3 regions of the Duganella violaceipulchra genome follow, and region 1 is predicted to be linked to each of the others. Evidence: predicted binding sites of a transcription regulator. Region 1 holds the regulator's gene; each other region holds the start of a gene.
What was found. Region 1 encodes LexA, which represses DNA repair genes until DNA is damaged. Its sites were predicted from a motif close to ACTGTATNNNNATACAGT; they were not measured.

Region 1 (7,873 bases):
GACGCCAGCTGCAGGCGGCGGAACCACTTGTCGACCCGGCGCGGCGTCGAGCGCACGAAGATCCACGAGACGATCAGCATGATGATGGAGCCGAACACAAAGCCCATCAGCGGCGACAGGATGATCCACTGCACCGTCTTCAGCAGGCCGCCGCCGACCAGCGCGCTGGTGCCGGACTTGGCCACCGCGGCGCCGACCAGGCCGCCGATCAGCGCGTGCGAGGACGACGAGGGAATGCCGTAGTACCAGGTGAACAGGTTCCACGCGATGGCGCCGACCAGCGCGCCGAAGATCACGTACTGATCGACGATGCCGGGATCGATGGTGCCCTTGCCCACCGTCGACGCGACGTGCAGGCCGACCACGAAGATCGCGGTGAAATTGAAGAACGCGGCCATGGCCACCGCCGTCTGCGGCTTGAGCACGCCGGTCGAGACCACGGTCGCGATCGCGTTGGCGGCGTCATGGAAGCCGTTCATGAAGTCAAACACCAGCGCCAGGGCGATCAGGATGCCCAGCACGTAGATGCTGATTTGTAGGGTATGCATGTTGGACTATTCTTTTGTGTAGTTATGATGCTTATGCGTTCTCGACGATGATGCCTTCGATGATGTTGGCCACATCTTCGCAACGGTCGGTCACGGTTTCCAGGATCTCGTAGATGGCCTTCATCTTGATCAGGTTGCGCACGTCCGGTTCGTCGCGGAACAGCTTGGACATGGCGGCGCGCATCACGTGGTCGGCGTCCGATTCCAGGCGGTCGATCTCTTCGCAGATGGCGACGATCTGGCGCGAGTTGTCCATATTGTGCAGCAGGGCCACGGCGTCGCGCACTTTCTCGGCGCAGGCCAGCACCAGCTCGGCCAGGCGCTTGGCTTCCGGCGTGACCGAATGCAGGTCGTACAGCGAGACGGTCTGGGCGGCGTCTTCCAGCAGGTCGAGGATGTCGTCCATGCGGGTGATCAGCTTGTGGATGTCGTCGCGGTCGATCGGCGTGATGAAGGTCTTGTGCAACAGGTCGACGGTGGCGTAGGTAATCTTGTCGGCCTGCTTTTCGATGCTCTCGATCGCGTGCACGCGATTTTCCAGATCGTCGAAATTGGACATCAGGCCCAGCATTTCTTTTGCACCTTTGACGCACAGCTCGGCGTGTTGGTTAAACAGGTCAAAAAATTTGCCCTCGGTGGGCATCAAACGTCCAAACATTTTATTCTCCGTTCCATTAATTACTACAGATCGCCGCCCAGGATAAGGACGGCGTAAAGATTAGTGATGCCAGCTTAGTCGCCTTGGTACAGCGCCAGGTTACCGGTGTAGTTGCCAAACTTGGTGTACTGGCCGATCCAGGTCAGGCGTACCGCCCCGATCGGGCCGTTACGCTGCTTACCGATGATAATCTCGGCCGTTCCTTTATCGGGCGAGTCCGGGTTGTAGACCTCGTCGCGATACAAGAAGATGATGACGTCCGCATCCTGCTCGATAGCGCCGGATTCGCGCAAGTCGGACATGACGGGACGTTTGTTGGGGCGTTGCTCCAGCGAGCGGTTCAGCTGCGACAGCGCGATCACCGGGCATTGCAATTCCTTGGCCAGGCCTTTGAGCGAGCGCGAAATCTCCGAGATCTCGGAGGCGCGGTTGTCGCCCTGGGTCGAGCCTGTCATCAGCTGCAGGTAGTCGACGATGATCAGGCCCAGCTTGCCGCACTGGCGCGACAATCGGCGCGCGCGGGCGCGCATCTCGATCGGGTTCAGTGCAGGGGTTTCGTCGATGAACAACTGAGCGTCGTTCATTTTCTGGATGGCGTGCGTCAGGCGCGGCCAATCCTCGTCGTTCAGGCGACCGGTGCGCAGGCGGTGCTGGTCGAGCTGGCCGACCGAGCCCAGCATACGCATCGCCAGCTGGGCGCCGCCCATCTCCATCGAGAAGATCGCCACCGGCAGGCCGGCTTCGATCGCGACGTTTTCGCCGATGTTGACCGAGAATGCGGTCTTGCCCATGGAAGGACGGCCGGCCACGATGACCAGGTCGCCCGCCTGCAGGCCCGAGGTCATGCGGTCGAGGTCGATGAAGCCGGTCGGCACGCCGGTGATCTCGGACTGGTTCTCGCGCGAGTACAGCTCGTCGATGCGCTCGACCACCTGGGTCAGCAGCGGCTGCACGGCGGTCCAGCCGGCCGAGCCGCGGGCGCCCTGCTCGGCGATCGCGAAGATCTTCGATTCGGCCTCGTCGAGCATCTGCTTGACTTCCTTGCCCTGCGGGCTGAAGGCTTGTCCGGAGATTTCGTCGGCGACCGTGATCAGCTGGCGCAGCACAGAGCGATCGCGGACGATCTCGGCGTAGCGGCGGATGTTGGCGGCCGATGGCGTGTTTTGCGCCATCGCGTTCAGGTAGGCCAGGCCGCCCACGTCTTCCGCCTTGCCCAGCTGGGTCAGGGTTTCAAACACGGTGATGACGTCCGCCGGCCGCGAGCTGTTGATCATCTTGACGATCTGCTCGAAGATGATGCGGTGGTCGTAGCGGTAAAAGTCTTCCGGATGCATCATATCCGCAATGCGGTCGAACGCCGCATTATCGCGCAGCAGGCCGCCAATAACGGACTGTTCTGCTTCGATGGAATGCGGCGGGACGCGGAGTGAATCTACTTGCGGATCGGAGGGGGCGTTCATGGCGCGAATTATACCTGCTTGCTTGGGCCGTATTACAAATTTATGACGAGAAAAAAGCCGGGCAAGCCCGGCTTTTCAATGTGTTACAACACTTACCAGACGTTTCCGTCTGGAAAAGTATTAGGCAGCTTCGCCTACGACAGCAACAGTCACTTCCACCACCACGTCGGTGTGCAGAGCGACGCTCACTGGGTGCTCGCCAACGGTCTTCAGAGGACCGGTCGGCATGCGCACAGCAGCTTTTTCAACAGCGAAACCAGCTTTGGTCAGCGCTTCAGCGATGTCGAAGTTGGTGACGGAGCCGAACAGACGGCCGTCAACACCAGCTTTTTGCGAAACGTTCACGGTCATGCCGTTCAGTTTCTCGCCTTGAGCTTGAGCAGCGGCCAGCTTTTCAGCAGCAGCTTTTTCCAGTTCAGCGCGCTTGACTTCGAATTCAGCAACGGCGGACGCGGTAGCGCGGCGAGCCATTTTTTGCGGAATCAGGAAGTTACGTGCGTAACCGTCTTTAACTTTAACGACTTCACCCAGGTTGCCCAGGTTGACGACTTTTTCTAACAGAATGATTTGCATAGTTCTTCTCCAGGATCTTATCTAGACGACGCGATTAAGCGTGGTGCAGATCGGTGTAAGGCAGCAGCGCGAGGTAGCGAGCGCGCTTGATTGCGGTGTCAACTTGGCGCTGGTAGTGCGCCTTGGTACCGGTCAGACGTGCTGGCATGATTTTGCCGTTTTCCTGGACGAAGTCTTTCAGGGTGTCGACGTCTTTGTAGTCAACTTGTTCTACGTTTGCTGCGGTGAAGCGGCAGAATTTCTTACGCTTGAACAAAGGATTCTGTTGCTTGCGCTTTTCTTTCAGCTTGAGCTTGTTTTTGTCGAACTTTTTACCGAATGCCATTTTAGGCTCCTGTATCTAAATTGAGCTGTCTGGGACAGCACTAAAATCAATGATGTGAAACACCAGGCTTTTGCTATTGCGATTCTTCTTGTTCAGAAAACCGGTGAACTGATACATGCCTGCCAGTGGCGCCTGACTGAAGCGGCCTGAAATCTCGCCCGCGGCAACCGCGGAAATTTCAAACTCGCTCAATCGGGCGATGCCTGCCTCCATCTGCTGGGATCGGTGCTGGAGTACAGCGTTCACGATCGGCATGCCGGCCGGGGTATAGCGCAAGGCGTCCCGTTCGGCGATGAGGGCAATAAACTGGAGCTGATTCAGCTCGGTTCCTGGCAACAATTAGGCCGCAGGAGCAGCAGCAACTGCTGGAGCTTCGGTGCGATGCGATTTCGCTGCATCTTCACGTTGTACCGACTTCATCATCGGCGAAGGAGCGGTTTCCGCCTTCTTCATCTTGACGGTCAGGTGACGCAGCACGGCATCATTGAATTTGAAGGCGGTTTCCAGCTCGACCAGGGTCTCGTTGTCGCATTCGATGTTCATGCAGATGTAGTGTGCTTTAGCCAGTTTCTGGATCGAGTAAGCCATCTGACGACGGCCCCAATCTTCAACACGGTGCACGGAGCCGCCGCGGGTGGTTACCGAGGCTTTGTAACGCTCGATCATGGCGGGCACTTGCTCGCTCTGGTCCGGATGGACGATAAATACTATTTCATAGTGACGCATGCAAACTCCCTTAAGGACTGTGAATATAGCCCACCCTGGCGTCAAGACAGGTGTGGGAAGAGGTAAGCCCGCGACTATAGCAGCTTTTCCGCCAAAAGACAATCCGGGGTCAAGTCTGACATTCGGACACGGCCTCGACCGTAGTACGAAGCTACGGTCGAGGCCGTGTCCGAATGTCAGACTTGACCCCACCATGAAATTATTTCGTGCTAAGCAACAAATTCCCTTGCATTTCGTCTCACACTGTACAAAAATACAGACTGTCTATATACACAGGCCTAAAGCACTCTATGATCAAGCTCACCGCAAGACAGGAACAAATTCTCAATCTGATCAAGGATGCCATCGAAAACACAGGCTTCCCGCCGACCCGCGCCGAAATCGCCAATGAGCTGGGCTTTAAATCCGCCAACGCGGCCGAGGAGCATTTGCAGGCGCTGGCGCGCAAGGGCGCGATCGAGATCGCCGCCGGCACTTCGCGCGGCATCCGCCTGCTGGGCGTGCACGCCGAGCCGGCCGCCTCCAAGGCACCGGTGTCGCTGATGATGTCGCTGCCGCTGATCGGCCGCGTGGCCGCCGGCTCGCCCATGCTGGCGCAGGAAAACCTGGAGACCAGCTACAGCGTCGATCCGGCCATGTTCTCCTCCCGCCCGGACTATCTGCTGAAGGTGCGCGGCGAATCGATGCGCGACGCCGGCATCATGGACGGTGACCTGCTGGCCGTCAAAAAAGTCGATAGCGCCAAGAACGGCCAGATCGTCGTGGCCCGCATCGGCAACGACGTCACCGTCAAGCGCTACCGCAAGACCGGCTCGCTCGTCGAACTGCTGCCGGAGAACCCGGACTTCAAGATCATCAAGGTCGATCCCGAAGCCGACGAGTTCGCGCTGGAAGGCCTGGCGGTCGGCCTGATGCGCAGCTGGCACTAAGCATTGCGGCAGGACCGGCGGCTTGCGCGCCTAGCGCTTGCCCGCCGTCTCCGGCAGATGCGACAGGTCGCGCGCGCTCAAGGCGATGTCGCCGCGCCGGCCTTCCCACGCGGCCTGCGCCAGCGTGACGGCATCCGCCTGGCGCTTGGCCTCATCCGCCACGCGCACGAACACCTCGCTCATCAACGTCTGCGCGGCGTCCATTTCATCATCTGTCATCAGGTCGGCCAGGTCGGGCGGGATGCTCTTGCCGACCGGGAGCGCGGCATTGTAATTGGCAAGGAACTGGTCGTAGCAGCTGCGCCACGCGGCCAGCGCCCGCGTCACCGCAGGGCCGCCGGCCAGCGCCGGGCGCATCGGGATGTTAGGAGGCTGGCAGTTGAAACGGGCCAGCGCAATATCGGCGCCGTCGTAGTGGCTGGTGTAGTACTCGATCTCGGCCTGCCGCGCCAGGCGGCGGGCCTGCTCGTCGGCGAAGGCGTTAGTCGACAGCACGGTCAAGGCAAGTACCCATGCTGCTCTCATAACACCCCCTCCCGCTTAGCAAAATTGAAAGCTTAGATTATCACAACTCGGCGCGATGCTCAGCAAGCTTCCAGTGCGCAGGTGAAATCGTCCAACAGATCGTCGGTATCCTCGATGCCGACCGACACCCGTATCAACGATTCGGCGATGCCCATCGACGCCCGGCGTTCCGCCCCCATCTCGAAGAAGATGGTGTGCGCCACCGGAATGATCAAAGTGCGCGTGTCGCCCAGGTTGGAAGCCGGAATCGCCAGCTTCAGGCGGTTCAGGAAGTCGAAGCAGTCGATGCCGTCCTTCAGCTCAAAACTCAGCAGCGAGCCGAAGCTGCGGAACAGTTCGCCGGAGATGGCGTGCTGCGGGTGCGACGCCAGGCCAGGATAATAGACGGCGGCCACCCGCTCGTCCGCCTCCAGCAGCCTGGCCAGCGCCATCGCATTGGCGCTGGTGCGTTCCATGCGCAGCGCCAGCGTCTCGGCGCCGACGGCGATGTGGTGCGCCGCTTCCGGCGCCAGCGAGGCGCCGAAATCGCGCAAGCCCTTGGCGCGGATCTGCGCCAGACCCCATTGCAGCGGCGCGGCCTTCTTGTAGTTCTCGTAGATATTCGGGTAGCGGGTCCAGTCGTAGGCGCCGGTGTCGGTCAGGCTGCCGCCCAGGGCGTTGCCGTGGCCGCCGATCGACTTGGTCAGCGCGTTGACCACCAGCCCGGCGCCGACAGCCTTCGGACGGAACAGGTAAGGCGTGGTCATCGTGTTGTCGACGATGTAGAGGATGCCGCGCTGCTGGCACAGCTCGCCGATGCGCTTGAGGTCAGCCACTTGCGTGCGCGGATTGGCGATGGTCTCGACGAACACCACGCGGGTCTGGTCGGTGATGGCGGCGGCGACGTTGGCGACGTCGGTGGCGTCGATGAAGGACACGGCCACGCCCTGCGCCATGGTGGTCTGCCACAGGCTGTTGGTGTTACCAAACAGGAAAGACGACGACACCACATGGTCGCCCGCGCGCAGCAGCGACTGGAACACGGCGCCGATCGCGCCCATGCCGGTGGCGAAGCAGATCGTGCCGACGCCCTGCTCCATCTGGTTGACCTTGTCCTCCAGCGCGGAGATGGTCGGGTTGCCCTGGCGGCCATAGCGGAAGCCCGGCTCCTTGCCCTGGAACACGGACGCCAACTGGCGCGCGTCGGCGTAACCGAAGGCGACCGAAGTGTGGATGGGCTTGTGCAGCGAACCGTGCTCGATGCCCTTCTGGCGATCGTTGTGCAGGATGGTGGTGGTGAAGCCGTAGTTCTTCTTGTCGTTCATATTCAAGCAGTCAAAAAAAAAAGCCCGGTGCGGACTCATCCGCACCGGGCGCGACATCAGCCTTCGGCGGTCGCGAGATTCAGATTCAGTTGCGAGCGTCCAGCGTCCTCGGGGCCGGCGGCCTTGGGATGGTGGCGCGCGTATTCCAGCTTGTCCAGGTAGTCCTTGGAGATGTCGCCGGTGACGTAGACGCCGTCGAAGCACGAAGCCTCGAAGTTCTTCAGCGCCGGGTTGACGTCGGAGATGGCGCGCTTCAACGCGTCGATGTCCTGGTACACCAGGTGGTCGGCGGTGATCTCGCGGCAGACTTCCTCGGTGCTGCGGCCATAGGCGATCAGCTCGTCGCGGGTAGGCATGTCGATGCCGTACACGTTAGGGAAGATCACCGGTGGCGCCGCCGAAGCGAAGATCACCTTCTTGGCGCCGGCTTCGCGCGCCATCTGCACGATCTCGCGGCTGGTGGTGCCGCGCACGATGGAGTCATCCACCAGCAGCACGACCTTGTCCTTGAACTCGGAGGCGATGGCGTTCAGCTTCTGGCGCACCGACTTCTTGCGCGCGGCCTGGCCCGGCATGATGAAGGTGCGGCCGATGTAGCGGTTCTTGATGAAGCCTTCGCGGTATTCCACGTTCAGCGCCAGCGCCAGCTGGATCGCGGCCGGACGCGACGAATCCGGAATCGGCATGACGACGTCGATCTCGCCGTCCTTGAATTCGCGCTTGATCTTCTCGGCCAGGTACTCGCCCATCTTCAGGCGGGTGGCGTACACGGAGGCGCCGTCGATGACGGAATCCGGACGCGCCAGATAGACGAACTCGAACACG
Region 2 (7,873 bases), on a different contig from region 1:
GTGCCGGGATACAGCGACAGGTGCAGGTCGAGGATCTCGCGCACCGTCAGCCACGGCAGTTGCGGCGTGTCGCCGCCGCAGTAGTAGCACCGCAGGCGGTAGGCCAGCGGCTGCGCCTGAAGGTCCAGGCCATCGAGCGTGATGGCGCCGGCGTGCGGCGTCAGCGCGCCACCTGCCAGCTTGAGCAGCGTGGTCTTGCCGGCGCCGTTCTCGCCGCGCAGCCAGGTGATGCCGGCGCCCAGCCGCAGGTCGAAGCGGCGAAACAGCGGGTGGCTGGCGAATTCGAAGGTCAGCTGGTCGATGCGCAGCACGGGGTTCAATTCCATAGTTCGCTTCCAATGGCGGTCAGGATGATGATGGCGCTGATGACCAGCCCAACGCGGCCGTGCACGCTCAGGCGGCGCAGCGCGACCACGGCGAGCTGCGCCACGCCGGCAAAGCACAGCCAGACGGTGGCGACGGTGGTGCTGTAGCCGGCGCTGCTGGTTCGGCCCAGGTGGCCCAGGGTCAGCAGCGCGAACCAGGCCATCACGGCCACGCCGGGCAGCAGCGTGGACACGCGCGCACAGCGGAACAGCTTGTCGATGTGCAGCGGCCACGCCGCCGCGACCGGGCGCAGCAGGGCGATCTGTTCGGTGACGGCCTTGTCGCCGCGGTCGGTCAGCAGCATCAGCAGGATGGCGGCGTTGAAGCCCAGCAGCGCCGGCGGCACCACGGGCGGATGCCACAGCCACGCGGCGATGCCCAGCGCGGCGCCCAGCAGCAGCACGGTCTGCTGGAGGCCGACCACGTTCTCGGCCCGCCAGAACGGCAGCCAGAACAGCTGGCGCCAGTGGTACAGCGCGCGCAGCGCCGGGGCGCCGGCGCTGGCGGGCAGGGCCGGCGCCGCCGGCACATACGGGCCGGGCGCGGGGCGGTCGGGATGGAGCCTGGCGGCGGCCGGCATGCGGCAGCGCCGCGCCAGCACCAGCGTCGAGACGATCCAGCCCAGCAGCAGCGAGCCGATGGTCAGCAGCAGCGCCTGCGGCACCACCGGTCGCAGCCAGTCCGGCCATTGAATCAGCCAGATGGTGGTGGAAATTGCGTAAGCCATGCTCAATGGAACGATGACCATGCCGGCCACGGCGATATTGGCGCGCCATTGCAGGCTGGCCGGAATCGGCAGCGGACGGCACCACAGCAGCGCCTGCGCCGGCAGCAGCCGTTTGCGCAGCAGCCAGACCGGCGCGCTGGCGATCAGCGCCTGGCCGGCGAACAAGCCCAGCGCCTGCGGCCACGGCAGCGTCGCCGCGAACAAGCCGGGCAGGGCCAGGCAGGCGACCAGCCCCACCAGCACCTGGCCGAAACCGAGCAGTATGTATTCCAGCGACGTGGTGAGGCTGGCGACGAACTGCAGCATCGCCTGGTGCGCCATGCGGAGGCGGAAACGCAGATAGGGAGAAAATGACGTCGCGGAGAGAATCATGCCGGGAGAATAACACCCGATGCGCAAGCCTGAGCTTAATTGAACGTTAAGCGCGAACATTAAGCGCGAACGTTAAGCGGCGCAGAAATGATTAAGGGCCCGACGAATCGGGCCCTTAAAGGAATTTGGCGGAGCGGACGGGACTCGAACCCGCGACCCCCGGCGTGACAGGCCGGTATTCTAACCAACTGAACTACCGCTCCAAATTTCGTTTTCTCTGTTTTCTTGGTGGGTGCTGAGAGGGTCGAACTCCCGACCTACGCCTTGTAAGGGCGCCGCTCTACCAACTGAGCTAAGCACCCAGAAAACATATCAGCTTTGCTTCACTACTTTGTCACAACTGCTGAACGAGGCCGTATTCTACAAGCTGGTTTATCCGTTCCGCAAGGGTTTTTGAAAATAATTTAGAAAATTTGTTTGCGGCGCGCTTTCCGGTGTCACTATGGCCGCGCGCCAGCCACCAGGAAAAAGGACCTCCCCATGCGCCACGACGATCACCAGCTCGATACCCTGTACCGCCGCGTCAGCTGGCGGCTGATGCCTTTCCTGTTCCTGTGCTACGTGGCCGCCTACCTGGACCGGGTCAACGTCGGCTTCGCCAAATTGCAGATGCTGGCCGACCTGCGCTTCAGCGATACGGTGTACGGCGCCGGCGCCGGCATCTTTTTCATCGGCTACTTCCTGTTCGAGGTGCCGTCCAACCTGCTGATGACGCGCACCGGCGCCCGCATCTGGATCGCCCGCATCATGATCAGCTGGGGCGTGATCTCGTCGGCGCTGATGCTGGCCAACAGCGTGGCGACGTTCTATCTGCTGCGCTTTCTGCTTGGCTCCCCGGCATCATCCTGTATCTGACGTACTGGTATCCGGCCCATCGCCGCGCGCGCATGGTGGCGCTGTTCATGAGCGGGGTGGCGGTGGCTGGCGTGGTCGGCGGGCCGCTGTCGGGCTGGATCATGAAGACCTTCGCCGGCCTGTATGGCCTCAGCGGCTGGCAATGGCTGTTCCTGCTCGAAGGCTTGCCGTCGGTGCTGATCGGGATCTGGACGCTGTTCTACCTGGACGACGGCATCCGCTCGGCGAAGTGGCTGAGCGAGGACGACAAGCAGCGGCTGGAACGCGCCATCGTCGCGGACGGCCAGCATCAACAGCGCCTGCCGCTGGCGCAGGTGTTCGGCAGCGGCACGGTATGGCTGCTGGCGCTGGTGTACTTCCTGTTCGTGATGGGCTTGTACGGCGTCAGCTTCTGGCTGCCGCAGTTGATCAAGAACAGCGGCGTCAAGGACGTGTTCGATATCGGCCTGCTGACGGCGATCCCGTATTCGGTGGCGGCGCTGGCGATGGTGCTGGCCGCGCGCCATTCGGACCGCAGCGGCGAACGGCGCTGGCACGCGGCGGCCGCCGCCGTGGCCGGCGCGCTGGGTCTGGTGGTGGCCACCGTCTACAGCGACAACACCGTCGTCGCCATGGTCGCGCTGAGCGTGGCCACGGCCGGCATCCTCTCCACCTTCCCGATCTTCTGGAGCTTGCCGACCGCGCTGCTGGGCGGCGCGGCGGCGGCGGCCGGGATCGCCTTGATCAACTCGGTCGGCAACCTGGCCGGCTTCGCCAGTCCCTACCTGGTCGGCGCCATCAAGGACGCCACCGGCAGCACCGCCAACGGCATCTATCTGCTGGCCGCCAGCCTGGTGGCCGGCGCGGTGCTGGTGGTGGTGCGGCGATCTCCGGGAACGTGAACGCCGCTAGCTGTCCGGCAGCGCGTCGAGGATGTCGCGCACGCCGCCGCTGAAGATCTGGCGGGTGATCTCTTCGCCCAGATAACGCTCGTAGATTTTCTGCACGGTGCCGTCGCCGACGACGGCGCGCAGCGCCTCGACATAGCGGCGCCGCACCGGCGCCGCCACCCGGTTCGACACATACACGCCCACCAGCGCGCGCGGCGATTCGGCGAACGGCGTGGCGCTCATCGTGCCGAGCATGTGGAAGCGGCGCTGGTGCAGCACGTGGATGGCCGGCGGCGCCAGCGTGCCCTCGGCGCGCCCGGCCAGGATCTTGCGGAACACCACGCCGTAGTCGCTGACGTATTCCAGCCGTCCCAGCTTTTGCAGCCGTTCCATCTGCGCCATCGTCGCGGCGGAATAGAAGATGCCGCGCGTGACGTTCAGGCGCGCCGTGCTGTGCTCGACGAAATCTTCCAGGCTGTGGAACTTGCCGGCGTTCTTGTTGAGCAGCAGCAGCTCGAAATGGGTGTAGGCGTAGGGCAGCCACACGCCGTAGTGGTCGCGCTCGGCGGTGCGCAGCGAGGCGCCGGTCAGGTCCAGCTGGCCGTTGAAGAATTGCGCATACAGCCGGCCATGCGGATACCACTCCAGCTGGAAGGCGCAGCCGCTGCGCTGGCGCACCGCCTCCAGCACGTCGGCCGTGATGCCGCGGATGGCGGCGCCGTCGCGGTAGGACGTGTAGCCGAGGTCGCTCAGGCCGACCCGCGCCGGCGCGCAAGCGCCGTCCGCCGCCCGCGCCGCAGGCGCGGCGGACAGCAGCAGACACAGCAAGACGGTGCGCAAGCGATGGGACATGTCGGCCAGGGGCAACGGATAGTTTCTAAAGTGTAACACCGGGTCCGGCCAAAAGGTGGGGTCTTGCGGCGGCAATGATTTCCGTGGATACTGTATGTATTCACAGTAATTTTACCCGCACCATGGCTGAAGACCAGCGCCGCATCGCCCACCTCGACATGGACGCGTTTTATGCGTCCGTCGAGCTGTTGCGCTATCCCGAGTTGCGCGGCCTGCCGGTGGTCATCGGCGGCGGCCGCGACGCCCAGCCGGTGGCGCAAGCCGACGGCAGCCACACCTTCGCGCGCCTGCGCGACTACGTGGGGCGCGGCGTGATCACCACCGCCACCTACGAGGCGCGCGCGCTCGGGGTCGGCTCGGCCATGGGCATGATGAAGGCGGCCAAGCTGGCGCCGGACGCGATTCTGTTGCCGGTCAATTTCGACGCCTACCGCCATTGCTCGCGGCTGTTCAAGAACGCCGTGGCCGCCATCGCGCCGGATTTCGAGGACCGCGGCATCGATGAGATCTATATCGACCTGACCCACGTCGAAGGCGAGACGCGCGCGCTGGCGCAGCGCATCAAGCAGGCCGTGCGCGACGCCACCGGGCTGTCGTGCTCGATCGGCGTGACGCCCAACAAGCTGCTGTCGAAGATCTGCTCGGACCTGGAAAAGCCCGACGGCCTGACCATCCTCGGCCACGAGGACATCCCGGCCCGCATCTGGCCGCTGGGCGTGCGCAAGATCAACGGCATCGGCCCCAAGGCCACCGAGAAGCTGGCGGCGCTGGGCATAGCCACCATCGGCCAGCTGGCGGCGGCCGACGCCGGCCTGCTGCAAGACCATTTCGGCGCCCACTACGCGGCCTGGCTGGCCGAGGCCGCGCACGGCGTCGACCACCGCGAGATTTCCACCAGCACCGAGAGCAAGTCGATCAGCCGTGAAACCACCTTCGAGCGCGACCTGCACGCGCGCCAGGACCGCGACACCTTGTCCGGCATCCTGACCCAGCTGTGCGCGCGGCTGGCGGACGACCTCAAACGTAAGGGCTACGTCAGCCGCACCATCAGCATCAAGCTGCGCTTCGACGATTTCCAGATCGTCAGCCGCAACGTCACCCTGCCGCAGCCGGTGGCCGACGCCACCGGCATCCTGCACGCGGCGCGCGAGTGCCTGAAGCGGGTGCCGCTGCAACGCCGGCTGCGCCTGCTGGGCGTGCGCGCCAGCACGCTCGAGCCGCCCGGCTCGGGCGCGCAGACGGCTTTGCCCCGGCAAGGCGAATTGTTCGCCTAGCTCAGCAACACAATCGGTCCGGCGCCGCCATCACCGTGTAAAATGGCGCTCCCCTGGCATTACTGAAACAAGGCTCAACACATGTGGTTCAAGAATCTACAGATTTACCGTCTGCCGGCCCCTTGGGCCTATACCCCCGAACAACTGGAAGCGGCGCTGGCGTCCCACTCCTTCGTCCCGGCCAGCAGCAATGAGCTGCTGCGCCAGGGCTGGGACACGCCGCGCCCGAACGGCGGCCTGGTGCACGTGGTCAACCAACAGATGCTGATCCTGCTGGGCACCGAGAAGAAACTGCTGCCGAACACCGTCATCAACCAGGTCGCCAAGGCGCGCGCCGCTGAGATGGAAGAAGCCCAGGGCTTCGGGCCGGGCAAGAAGGCGATGAAGGAACTGAAAGAGCGCGTGGCCGACGAGCTGTTGCCGCGCGCCTTCTCGATCCGCAGCAACGTCTGGACCTGGATCGATCCGGTCAACGGCTGGCTGGTGGTCGACGCCGCCAGCCCGGCCAAGGCCGACGAAGTGATCAAGCTGCTGCTCAAGGCGGTCGACAAGCTGCCGCTGGAAAGCCTGCGCGTGCAGCGCTCGCCGGTGGGCGTGATGACCGAATGGCTGCAGGCGGACGACGCGCCGGCCGGCTTCACGGTCGACATGGACACCGAACTGCGCGCCACCGGCGAGAGCAAGGCGGCGGTGCGCTACGTGCGCCACACGCTGGAAGCGGACGAAGTGCGCCGCCACATCGCCGCCGGCAAGCAGTGCACCCGCCTGGCCATGACCTGGGACAGCAAGATCTCCTTCGTGCTGACCGAATCGCTGGCGATCAAGGGCATCAAGCCGCTGGACGTGATCGCCGAAAAGGAATCGAGCACCAAGAACGACGACGAACGCTTCGACGGCGACTTCATGTTGATGACTGGCGAACTGGCCAAGCTGATGGCCGACGTGGTCGAGGCCCTGGGCGGCGAAGCCAAGGCTTAATCGCACTGCAACAAAACTCATGTCTGTTGGGTAAGAATGCCGCAAAGTCTTTGATTTTGCGGCATTTTTCATGTAATTTTTGATAAAAAACCGGGAAAATAATTTCGTTGCTCTGTAGAAATTAGCGCGATTTCTGCTATAGTGAAAGATGTTATCAAATTAGGAACTCGTGATGAGCACCTTCGTCCCCTTACTCAGCACGTCCCAGATCGCCAACAACCTGACCATCCAGGATGTGCGGTCGTGGACCAGCGAGGATATTGCGGCGTTGAGCTCGCTCCAGGTGCCGGCCCTGCGCACCGATCACCTGTCCGTCATGACCAGCGCCCAGCTGGCTTTCCTGGCCACCGCCAATGTCGCGGTGTTGACCACGCAAGACCTGGCCGCCATCAATTCCACCGTGCTGAACGCCGTCGGCGCCTTGCCGTCCGGCTTCATGGGCGCGCTGGGCAGCGCCCAGATCGCGGCCTTGACCACCGCCCAGGCGGCGGCGCTGGGCACCAAGGCCTTCACCAGCCTGAGCACCCAGGCCATCGCCGCGTTTGAGACGGCCGACCTGGCCGCCCTGGGCACCGCCAATATCGCCAGCCTGTCGTCCGACCAGGTGGCCCTGATGGGCACCGGCCAATTGGCCGCGCTGAGCACGCGCCAGCTGGCGACCTTGACGGCCGATGAAATCCTGGCCATCGGCACGCGCGGCATCGGCGCGCTGGGCACGCAGGCGGTCGCTTCGCTGGGCTCGGCGCAAGTGCGCGCCTTGAGCACGCAGCAGGCCGTCGCGCTGGGCACCGCGCAGGCGGCCGCGCTCGGCAGCACGCAGCTGAACGCCCTGTCCAGCGACGCCGTCGGCGCGCTGGAAACGGCCGACGTCGCCGCGCTGAAAAGCGCCGCCGTCGCCGCCATGGCCAGCAGCCAGCTGGCGTTGCTGAGCAGCAGCCAGCTGGGCGCGCTCTCCAGCGCCGCATTCGCCGCGTTCAACAGCGCCCAGATCGGCGCGCTGTCGAGCAACGCCCTGGCCAGTCTGCCGGGCGCCGACCTGGCGGCCCTGAATACGTCCGCCGTGGCGCAACTGGGCACGGCCTTGCTGGCCGCGCTGAACACGGCGCAAATCAGCGCGCTCGCCACGCGTCAGATCGCCGCGCTGAGCAGTACGCAGATCGCGGCGCTGAGCAGCAACCAGATCCGTGCGCTCGGCTCGGCGCAGATCGGCGCGCTGGGCTCGCGCCAGGTGGCCGGCCTGTCGACCGCCGACATCGCCGCCATCGGCAGCGCCGGCATCAGGGCGCTGAGCTCGGCCGCCGTCGGCGCGCTGACGTCCGACCAGTTCGCCCAGCTGGGCGCCGGCGCGGCCGGTCAGCTGGCGCTGTTGGGCACGGCCCAACTGGCCGCGTTGAAGACCTCGGTGCTGGCCGGCCTGACCACCGACCAGATGGTGGCGCTGTCCACCGCGCAAGCGGCCGCGCTCAGCAGCGCCCAGATCGCCAGCCTGTCGACGGCGCAGCTGGCCGCGATGGAGACGGCCGACCTGGCCGCGGTGAAAATCGCCAGCCTCGCGGGCCTGGGCACGCTGCAGATGGCGG
Region 3 (7,873 bases), on a different contig from region 1:
CACCACCAACGCTGCGACTTCCTCGCGCGTCAGGTCGGCCGAGCGCGAACCGCCGATCAGGCGCGAGCCAGGGCCGAGCAGGGTGACGGTGGTGCGCTCCGGCGCATCGGCCGCCAACAGCAGCTCCTTCGCAGCCCTGCAGCGTTCGGCCAGTTGCGACAGGCTGCTGGCGGACAAACGTGCCGTAGCGCCGCCGGCATTCGACGCCATGCGCGACTCAACCAGATGCGCCAGCGCCAGGTCCATATTGTCGCCGCCGAGTATCAGGTGGTTGCCCACGCCGATGCGGCTGATTTGCGGTTGGCCTTCGATCATCTCGACTTTGATCAGACTGAAGTCGGTGGTGCCGCCGCCGACGTCGCACACCAGCACCAGGCGCGTGTCCGCCAGGTCCGTGGACAGCGTCGCGCGCTGGCGGAACAGCCAATCGTAGAAAGCTGCCTGCGGTTCCTCCAGCAAGCGCAGGCCAGGCAGGCCGGCCAAGCGCGCCGCCTCCAGCGTCAGCGCGCGCGCGACTTCGTCAAAGGACGCGGGTATCGTCAGCACCAGCTGTTGGTGTTCCAAAGGATGCGCAGGGAAGCGGGCGTTCCACGCCGCCCGCACATGCGCCAGGTACGACGCGCTGGCGGCCACCGGCGACACCTTGGCCACGTCGGCTTCCGCGCCCCACGGCAGTATCGGCGCCATGCGGTCCACCTGGGGATGCGACAACCAGCTCTTGGCGCTGGAGACCAGCCGCCCCGGCACCTGTGCGCCCAGCTTGCGCGCCAGGCGGCCGACCACCACTTGCGATAGGCCCGCGACATCGGCCGAGGACCACGGAAGTTGCAGGTCGCCGTCAGCCAGTTCGCCCTGCGCCGGGTGATAGCGCAGCGAAGGCAGCAGCGCACCGGCGCCGACTTCGCCGGGCGCCACCAACTGCTCGATCTCGAACAGGTGGATCTGCGTGCTGCCCGGCTCGGAATAAGCCAGCACCGTGTTGGTGGTGCCGAGATCGATGCTGACGACGTATTGACTCATGCTCAGGCGGCGCGTACGTCGAACTCCACCTTCCAGCGCTGGCCGTCGTTGGATACCGCCTGCAGCTCCAGCGTGCCCGACTCGGTCGCCATTGCGTGCAAGCGAACCTGCACCACGTCGCTGGTCTGGCGGCCTTCCGGCGACAGCGTCGCCTGAATCTCGTTCAACTCGATCAACTCATCGGCGCTCCAGAAGTCCAGCAGGTCGCCGATCTGGTCCTGGCGGCGCACCGACGAACCGAAGAAGCGGAACTGCACCGGCTCGCCGACCACCAGGCCGAACTCCTGGTTCGGCAGTTCGATCTCGCTGCCTTCCTCCATGCCGAACGGCGCCACGCACAGCGCCTGGATCGGCGGCTCCATGCCGGGGATGGCCGGCATCGAGGATTCGATCGCCACGTAATAGGAACGCGCCGTGCCGCCGCGAATTCGCACACCGCTACCGCGACGCACGTAGCTGTAGTAAGCCGCGCCGCGCGCCACCGCCAGGTCCAGGTCCGCGCCGTCCAGCATGCGCGCAGGCTCGGAGCCCTCCAGGTACAGCCAGTCGTTGATGGCGCCCATGATGCGCTGCGACAGCAACTCCGACTTGAACACGCCGCCGTTGAACAGCACCGCCGTCGGATGCAGGAAGGTCGCGTCGGCGGTTTGCTTGCCGACGTAGCCTTCCAGTTCGCTGGTCGCGTCCAGCTGGCGCGCCAGGAAGGCGGCCAGATGGCGCGTGATGCCCGCGTCCTGCGCATACGGCAGGCCAAGCTGCATCAGGCCCGAGCGCGTGCGCACCGCCGGACGTGCCGACGCTTCCACCTGCGGGAAGAAACCGTCGAGGATGAAGGTGGTCACTTCGTCGCGTGTCAGTTCGGTGCGGATCGAACCGCCGATCAGTTTCGAACCACGGCTCGGTACCACGATAGGCCAGGTGTCGACGCTGGCATCGGCCAGCAGCTTTTCCTTGGCGCTGCGGCAGCCGTAGGTCAGCGCGCGCATTTGCCAGGCGTCGAGCTGGGTGCCGTTGGCGGCCAGCTTGCGCGCCACCAGATGCGCCAGCGCCAGGTCCATATTGTCGCCGCCGAGCAGAATGTGGTCGCCCACCGCGATGCGGTGCGGTTCCAGCACGCCGTCGCGTTCCAGCACGGCGATCAGCGAGAAGTCGCTGGTGCCGCCGCCGACGTCCACCACCAGGATGATGTCGCCCGGCTTGACTTCCTTGCGCCAGCGGCCTTCGCTGCCCTGAATCCAGCTGTACAAGGCCGCTTGCGGCTCTTCCAGCAAAGTGAGGTTGGTGTAGCCGGCGGCGCGTGCCGCGTCGGCCGTCAATTCACGCGCGCCTGGGTCGAACGATGCGGGGATCGTCACCGTCACCGCCTGCTCGCCGAACGGCGCGTCAGGGTAGGCCTGCTCCCACGCCTTGCGCAGGTGCGTCAGGTAGCGGGTCGAGGCTTCCAGCGGCGAGACGCGCGACACTTCTTCCGGTGCGTCGTTCGGCAGCAGGGCGGAGCGGCGGTCGACGCCAGGATGGCTCAACCAGCTCTTGGCGCTGGAGACCAGGCGGATAGGCGTGGTGGCGCCACGGCTGCGCGCCATCTCGCCGGCGATGGCGGTCAGCTCTTCCGGCGACTGCTGCCATGGCAGGCTCAATTCGCCCGGCGCCAGTTCGTCCGCGTGCGGCAGGTAGAGGAAGGACGGCAGCAGCGGCAGTTCTTCCACCGTGCCCGGTGCGGTCAGCTGTGGAATGGCCAGTACGGCGTGCTGGGTCTTCTCGCCATCGCTGGCGGCCAGGTCCACATAGGACAGCGCGCTGTGCGTGGTGCCAAGGTCGATGCCGATGGCGTAGCGTGGATCGCTCATAATTCCACCTCCGCCGGCGCCAGGATGGCGGCATCGTGTGCTTCGGCCAGTTTCGGCAGGCGCACGTTGGAGGCGCGCCAGCCGCGATGGCTCAAGGCGCCGCGGAACGGCGCGCTGCCGACTACATTGCCGGTCAGGCGCACGGCGCTGGCGTCGAAGCCTTCTTCCAGCACCACGCGGCTGCCTTCGGCCTCGCTGCGCACCGCTTCGATGGTGAAGTGCTCGCGCAGCACTTTGCTGCAGCCTTCATGCACCACGCGCGCGGCGGCGCCGATGTCGGCGTCGGAATAGGCGCTCAGGTTCTCCTGCGTGAAGTCGATCAGGCGCGCTTCGCGCTGGAACAGGCTCAGAAGCTGCAAGGCGGCGTCCGGCGTGGCCACGCGCAGCGTCTGCGCTGGCGCTGGGGCAGGTGCTGGCGTTGCCACGGGAGCGGCGGCCGGCTGCGGCGCGTCGTCGATGCGGGTCAGGCGGGCGGCGTAGTCAGCGTCGGACAGGGCGCGGAAAAACGCGCCGATGGCGATGGAGATCCTGCTAAAAAACGACGGCAATGGTTGGGTCGAATTGTTCATATTGTTTGCTCGTATCGGGTGAGCCGGGACGCCGCATCGGCGACATCCTGGCGAGGTGTGGGTTGGGGGCGCGCGTGGCGCGGGGAAATTCCATCCCCCGGAACCCCGCATGATACCAGCTTGACCACTTGGTTCCCAAGAAGGCAAGCATGCACCTTTGATATTTCGCTTGATATCGTCATTTCAAGGGCATAGAATACTGTACATGTATACAGTAGTTTGGTGCCGCGATGTCTGACGATGAAAATAATCAAGAGCATGTGATGCTGCCGCCGCCGTCGCTGAAGGCGCAAAAAGGCCGTGGCGCGGTGTCGAACCTGCAAGGCCGGTTCGAGGTCCACGCCCGCGAGGCGTATGACGACGGCTGGGAGCGCGAAGAGGAGGAAGCCGCGCCCTGGAAGACGCAAGTCACGGACGAGCTCTGCAAATCCATCCTGAGCCGCAACGCCTCGCCGGACTTGCCGTTCAGCGTCTCGCTCAATCCCTACCGTGGTTGCGAGCACGGCTGTATTTATTGCTTCGCGCGGCCCACGCACAGCTATCTCGGCCTGTCGCCAGGCATGGACTTCGAGAGCAAGATCTTCGCCAAGGTCAACGCGCCGGAAGTGCTGCGGCGCGAACTGGCCAAGGCTGGCTACGAGCCGTCGTCGATCGCGCTGGGCGTCAACACCGACGCTTACCAGCCCTGCGAGCGCGAGCGCAAGCTCACGCGCCGCGTGCTGGAGGTGCTGCAGGAATGCCAGCACCCGGTCGGCCTGATCACCAAGTCCTCGCTGATCGAGCGCGATATCGACATCCTGTCGGCGATGGCGGCAAGGCAGCAGGCCGGCGTCGCCATCACGCTCACCACGCTGGACCCGGCCATCGCGCGCACGCTGGAGCCGCGCGCCGCCGCGCCGGCCCGCCGCCTGCGCACGATACGCACGCTGACCGACGCCGGCATCCCGGTCGCGGTCAGCGTCGCGCCCATCATTCCCTTCGTCACCGAGCCCGATCTGGAGCGCATCCTGGAGGCGGTGAAGGAGGCCGGCGCCGTCAGCGCGCACTACACGGTGCTGCGCCTGCCGTGGGAAGTGGCGCCGCTGTTCCACCAATGGCTGCAAGCGCATTTCCCGGAGCGGGCCCAGCGCGTGATGAACCGCGTGCGCGAAATGCGCGGCGGCAAAGACTACGACAGCAACTTCGGCGCCCGCATGAAGGGCGAGGGCGTGTGGGCCGAGCTGATACGCCAGCGCTTCAAGATCGCCACCGAACGCCTCGGGCTGACCGGGCGCGGCAGCCGCTTCCACAACATGGACGCGTCGCAGTTCACGCGTCCGCTGGTGGTGCCGCCGCTGGGCACGCGGGCCAAGGCGGCGGCCGATGCCGGTCAGCTGGACTTATTTTGAGGAGGCCACCACACCGATGTTGACGGACAGTTCGACATCTTCCGCGAACGGCAGGGACATGAACCCGGATGCAGGCGAGCGCACCAGCGCCATGTAGTCCGGATTCATGTCGGCGTTGTCCGCGATGACGAGCGCGCCCGGCCGCAACCGGCTGCGCACCAGGCCGAGGATCTCGGGGTAGAGCGCCTTGGCGCCGTCGAGCAGCAGCAGGTCGATCTGTTCCGGCAGATCGTTGGCCAGCGTTTCCAGCGCATCGCCGGCGCGGATGTCCACCAGGTCGAGCAGGCCGCCTTGCTGCAGGTGGTCGCGCGCCCGCGCCACCTTGGACGGCTCGAACTCGCTGGTGATCAGGTGGCCGCCGCCGTTGTCGCGCAAGGCAGCCGCCAGGTACAAGGTCGAGACGCCAAACGACGTCCCGAACTCGACGATGTTGCGGACACGGCAGCTGCGCGCCAGCATGTACAGCAGTTCGCCGGTCTGGCGCGACACCGGCAGCGGCACGTCCTTCAGTCGGTGGTAGAGGTTGAGGTATTCGGTCTTGCTGCGCAACAGGCGATCGCGCTCGTCCTTGGACAGTTCGGCGACGGCGGGAATCGCGGCGATCTGCACGGCGTCGGCTTCGTCAAACAGGCGGTCGAGCAGCGATGCCACGGGATGATTGGTCAGGGTTGTCATGGTGATTCCTTTCGAATGAAGAATGGATATAATATGAAGAATCCTTCATGTTTCATATTCGCATTCGGAACCACTCCCATGGCAGACCCCGCAAAAGCCGCTATCTCCTCGCGCAGGAAGCCCAAACAGGCGCGCTCGGCCGACCTGGTTTCTGCGATTCTCGAAGCGGCTATTCAGGTTTTGGCGAAGGAGGGCGTGCGCCGCTTCACCACCACGCGGGTGGCGGAGCGTGCCGGCGTGAGCGTGGGATCGGTGTACCAGTACTTTCCGAACAAGGCGTCCATCCTGTTCAGGCTGCAGGCGGATGAGTGGCGGGAAACGACGGAGATGCTGGTCAACATCCTGCAAGACACGCAGAAGCCACCGCTGGAACGGCTGCGCCTGCTAGTCCATGCCTTCCTGCGCTCGGAGTGCGACGAGGCCGAGGTTCGGACCGCGCTCAACGATGCGGCCCCGTTCTACCGCGACACGCCCGAAGCGCATGAGACGCGCTCGACCGCCGACCGCATCATCGAGGTCTTCATGCACGAGGCCCTGCCAACAGCGCCGGCCAGCGTGCGCACACTGGCCGGCGATCTGGTCATGACGACCTTCAGCTCGGTTGGCAAACAGTTCTCCGAAACGCCGCGCACGGAGCAGGAGATACATAGCTACTCGGAAGCGCTGGCCGACATGCTGTGCTCCTACCTCGCCAGCCTGAACTAGCGGTTTCAAACCCCATCCAGCACAAAGCCGGCAGCCTGGAAATCCCCTTCCAACACGACATCGATCCCGCGCCCCATCCAGTAAGCGCCGCTGGCACGTTGCGGCGTCTGCGCTGTCGCGCTGCCGGAAATCGCCCGGAGCGCATAGTTCCGCTGCGGATCGAGCCCGCGCAGCTGGATGCGCGGCTGCGGATCGCGCCTGCCGCTGGAGTGCAGGAACGCGAACAGCACGGCCTGCTTGCCATCCTGCGCCACGGACAGCGTGGCCGAGCGCGCCGCTCCGCGCTGCGGCGACACCAGACGGTACAGGTTCCCCCGCTGCACCGTCGAGCGGATCGTCTTGTATTCCGCGACCAGGCGCTTCGCTTTCGTGAAATCCTCTTCCTGCCAGTGATTCAGATTGGCGCCGATACCCAGCGCACCCTGCATCGACGACAGGAAGCGGTATTCCAGCGACGTGACGCGCTTGTTGAGGTAGTTCGGCGCATCGGTCACCCAGGCCATCATGATCCCCGGCGCATAGGCGTGGCTGAAGCCGTCCTGGATCAGCAGCCGGTCGAAGGGATCGGTATTGTCGGATGTCCACACCTGGTCGGTCAGCGCCATGATGCCGAGGTCCACGCGACCGCCCCCGCTGGCGCAGGATTCGATCTCGAGCTTCGGGTGGCGCCGGCGCAGTTCGGCCAGCAGCTTGTACAGGTTCTCCACGTAGCTGACATACAGCTTCTGCTGCTCGCCGGGAGCCGCCTCCGGCCAGCCAGGCTCCGACCACGCGCGGTTGTGGTCCCACTTGAGGAAGGCGATGTCATGCTCCACGAGGAGCTTGTCGAGCACGGTCAACAAGTGCTCGTACACATCCTTGCGCGCCAGGTTCAGCACCAGCTGGTTGCGTGCCTCGCTGCGCGGCCGGCCCTTGAAGTTGATGACCCAGTCCGGGTGGGCGCGATACAAATCGCTGTCCGGATTGACCATCTCCGGCTCCACCCACAGCCCGAACTCCATGCCGAGCGCATTGACCCGCCTGATCAACGGCGCCAGTCCGTTCGGGAATTTTTGCCGGTTGACGACCCAGTCGCCCAGGCCGGCCTTGTCGCTGTTGCGTGCGCCGAACCAGCCATCGTCGACAACGAAACGTTCGACGCCGATGCTTGCCGCCTTCTCGGCCAGCGCCACCTGTCCCGCTTCGTCGACGGCGAAAGTGGTCGCTTCCCACGAATTGTAGAGAATGGGACGCAGCCGCGGCTGCGGCGCGCCAGGCAGGATGCGTTCGCGCTGGTAGCGGTGGAACAGGCGCGACGCGCCGCCGAAGCCGCCCTCCGAATACCCGACGTGAAACACGGGCGAGGCCAGGCTCTCCCCCGGCTTCAGGCGATAGGCGAAGTCGAAAGGATTGTAGCCGGCGGTCGTACGGACGCCGCCCAGCGCATCCATATCCACATGGATGCGCCAGGAGCCGCTCCATCCCAGCGCACCGAACCACACGGGGCCGGATTCCTCTTCCGTGCCGGCATGGCTGATCGCGATCCAGGGATTGGCCTGGTGGGAGGTAACGCCCTTGCGGCTTTCAATCACGATGGAGCCCGGCTCGATCGGGCGCGTCTGCAAGGCAAATTCGCCGCCCCAGCGTCCCGTGAGGTAGGAAAGGCGGTAGTCATCCCTGTATGGCAGGC

Region 2: the regulator LexA is predicted to act here: its motif matches at 4,131-4,148, upstream of dinB (DNA polymerase IV).
Region 3: the regulator LexA is predicted to act here: its motif matches at 3,635-3,652, upstream of KVP70_RS21430 (PA0069 family radical SAM protein).

What each region holds. Positions count from the first base shown of each region.
Region 1 covers NZ_JAHTGR010000004.1:115,779-123,651, forward strand. The annotation lists gene KVP70_RS08990 (inorganic phosphate transporter) at 1-548, opposite strand, end outside; gene KVP70_RS08995 (DUF47 domain-containing protein) at 580-1,206, opposite strand; gene KVP70_RS09000 (replicative DNA helicase) at 1,281-2,666, opposite strand; gene rplI (50S ribosomal protein L9) at 2,787-3,239, opposite strand; gene rpsR (30S ribosomal protein S18) at 3,274-3,564, opposite strand; gene priB (primosomal replication protein N) at 3,580-3,885, opposite strand; gene rpsF (30S ribosomal protein S6) at 3,904-4,290, opposite strand; gene lexA (transcriptional repressor LexA) at 4,581-5,219, shown strand; gene KVP70_RS09030 (hypothetical protein) at 5,250-5,744, opposite strand; gene KVP70_RS09035 (cystathionine gamma-synthase family protein) at 5,804-7,048, opposite strand; gene purF (amidophosphoribosyltransferase) at 7,105-7,873, opposite strand, start outside.
Region 2 covers NZ_JAHTGR010000003.1:515,160-523,032, forward strand. The annotation lists gene KVP70_RS08290 (ABC transporter ATP-binding protein) at 1-326, opposite strand, end outside; gene KVP70_RS08295 (hypothetical protein) at 317-1,399, opposite strand; tRNA gene KVP70_RS08300 (tRNA-Asp) at 1,592-1,668, opposite strand; tRNA gene KVP70_RS08305 (tRNA-Val) at 1,692-1,767, opposite strand; partial or broken gene KVP70_RS08310 (MFS transporter) at 2,003-3,201, shown strand; gene KVP70_RS08315 (substrate-binding periplasmic protein) at 3,208-4,041, opposite strand; gene dinB (DNA polymerase IV) at 4,164-5,315, shown strand; gene KVP70_RS08325 (recombination-associated protein RdgC) at 5,397-6,293, shown strand; gene KVP70_RS08330 (beta strand repeat-containing protein) at 6,466-7,873, shown strand, end outside.
Region 3 covers NZ_JAHTGR010000012.1:29,793-37,665, forward strand. The annotation lists gene KVP70_RS21415 (Hsp70 family protein) at 1-1,020, opposite strand, end outside; gene KVP70_RS21420 (Hsp70 family protein) at 1,023-2,867, opposite strand; gene KVP70_RS21425 (DUF2760 domain-containing protein) at 2,864-3,436, opposite strand; gene KVP70_RS21430 (PA0069 family radical SAM protein) at 3,667-4,824, shown strand; gene KVP70_RS21435 (O-methyltransferase) at 4,816-5,499, opposite strand; gene KVP70_RS21440 (TetR/AcrR family transcriptional regulator) at 5,578-6,204, shown strand; gene KVP70_RS21445 (alpha-galactosidase) at 6,210-7,873, opposite strand, start outside.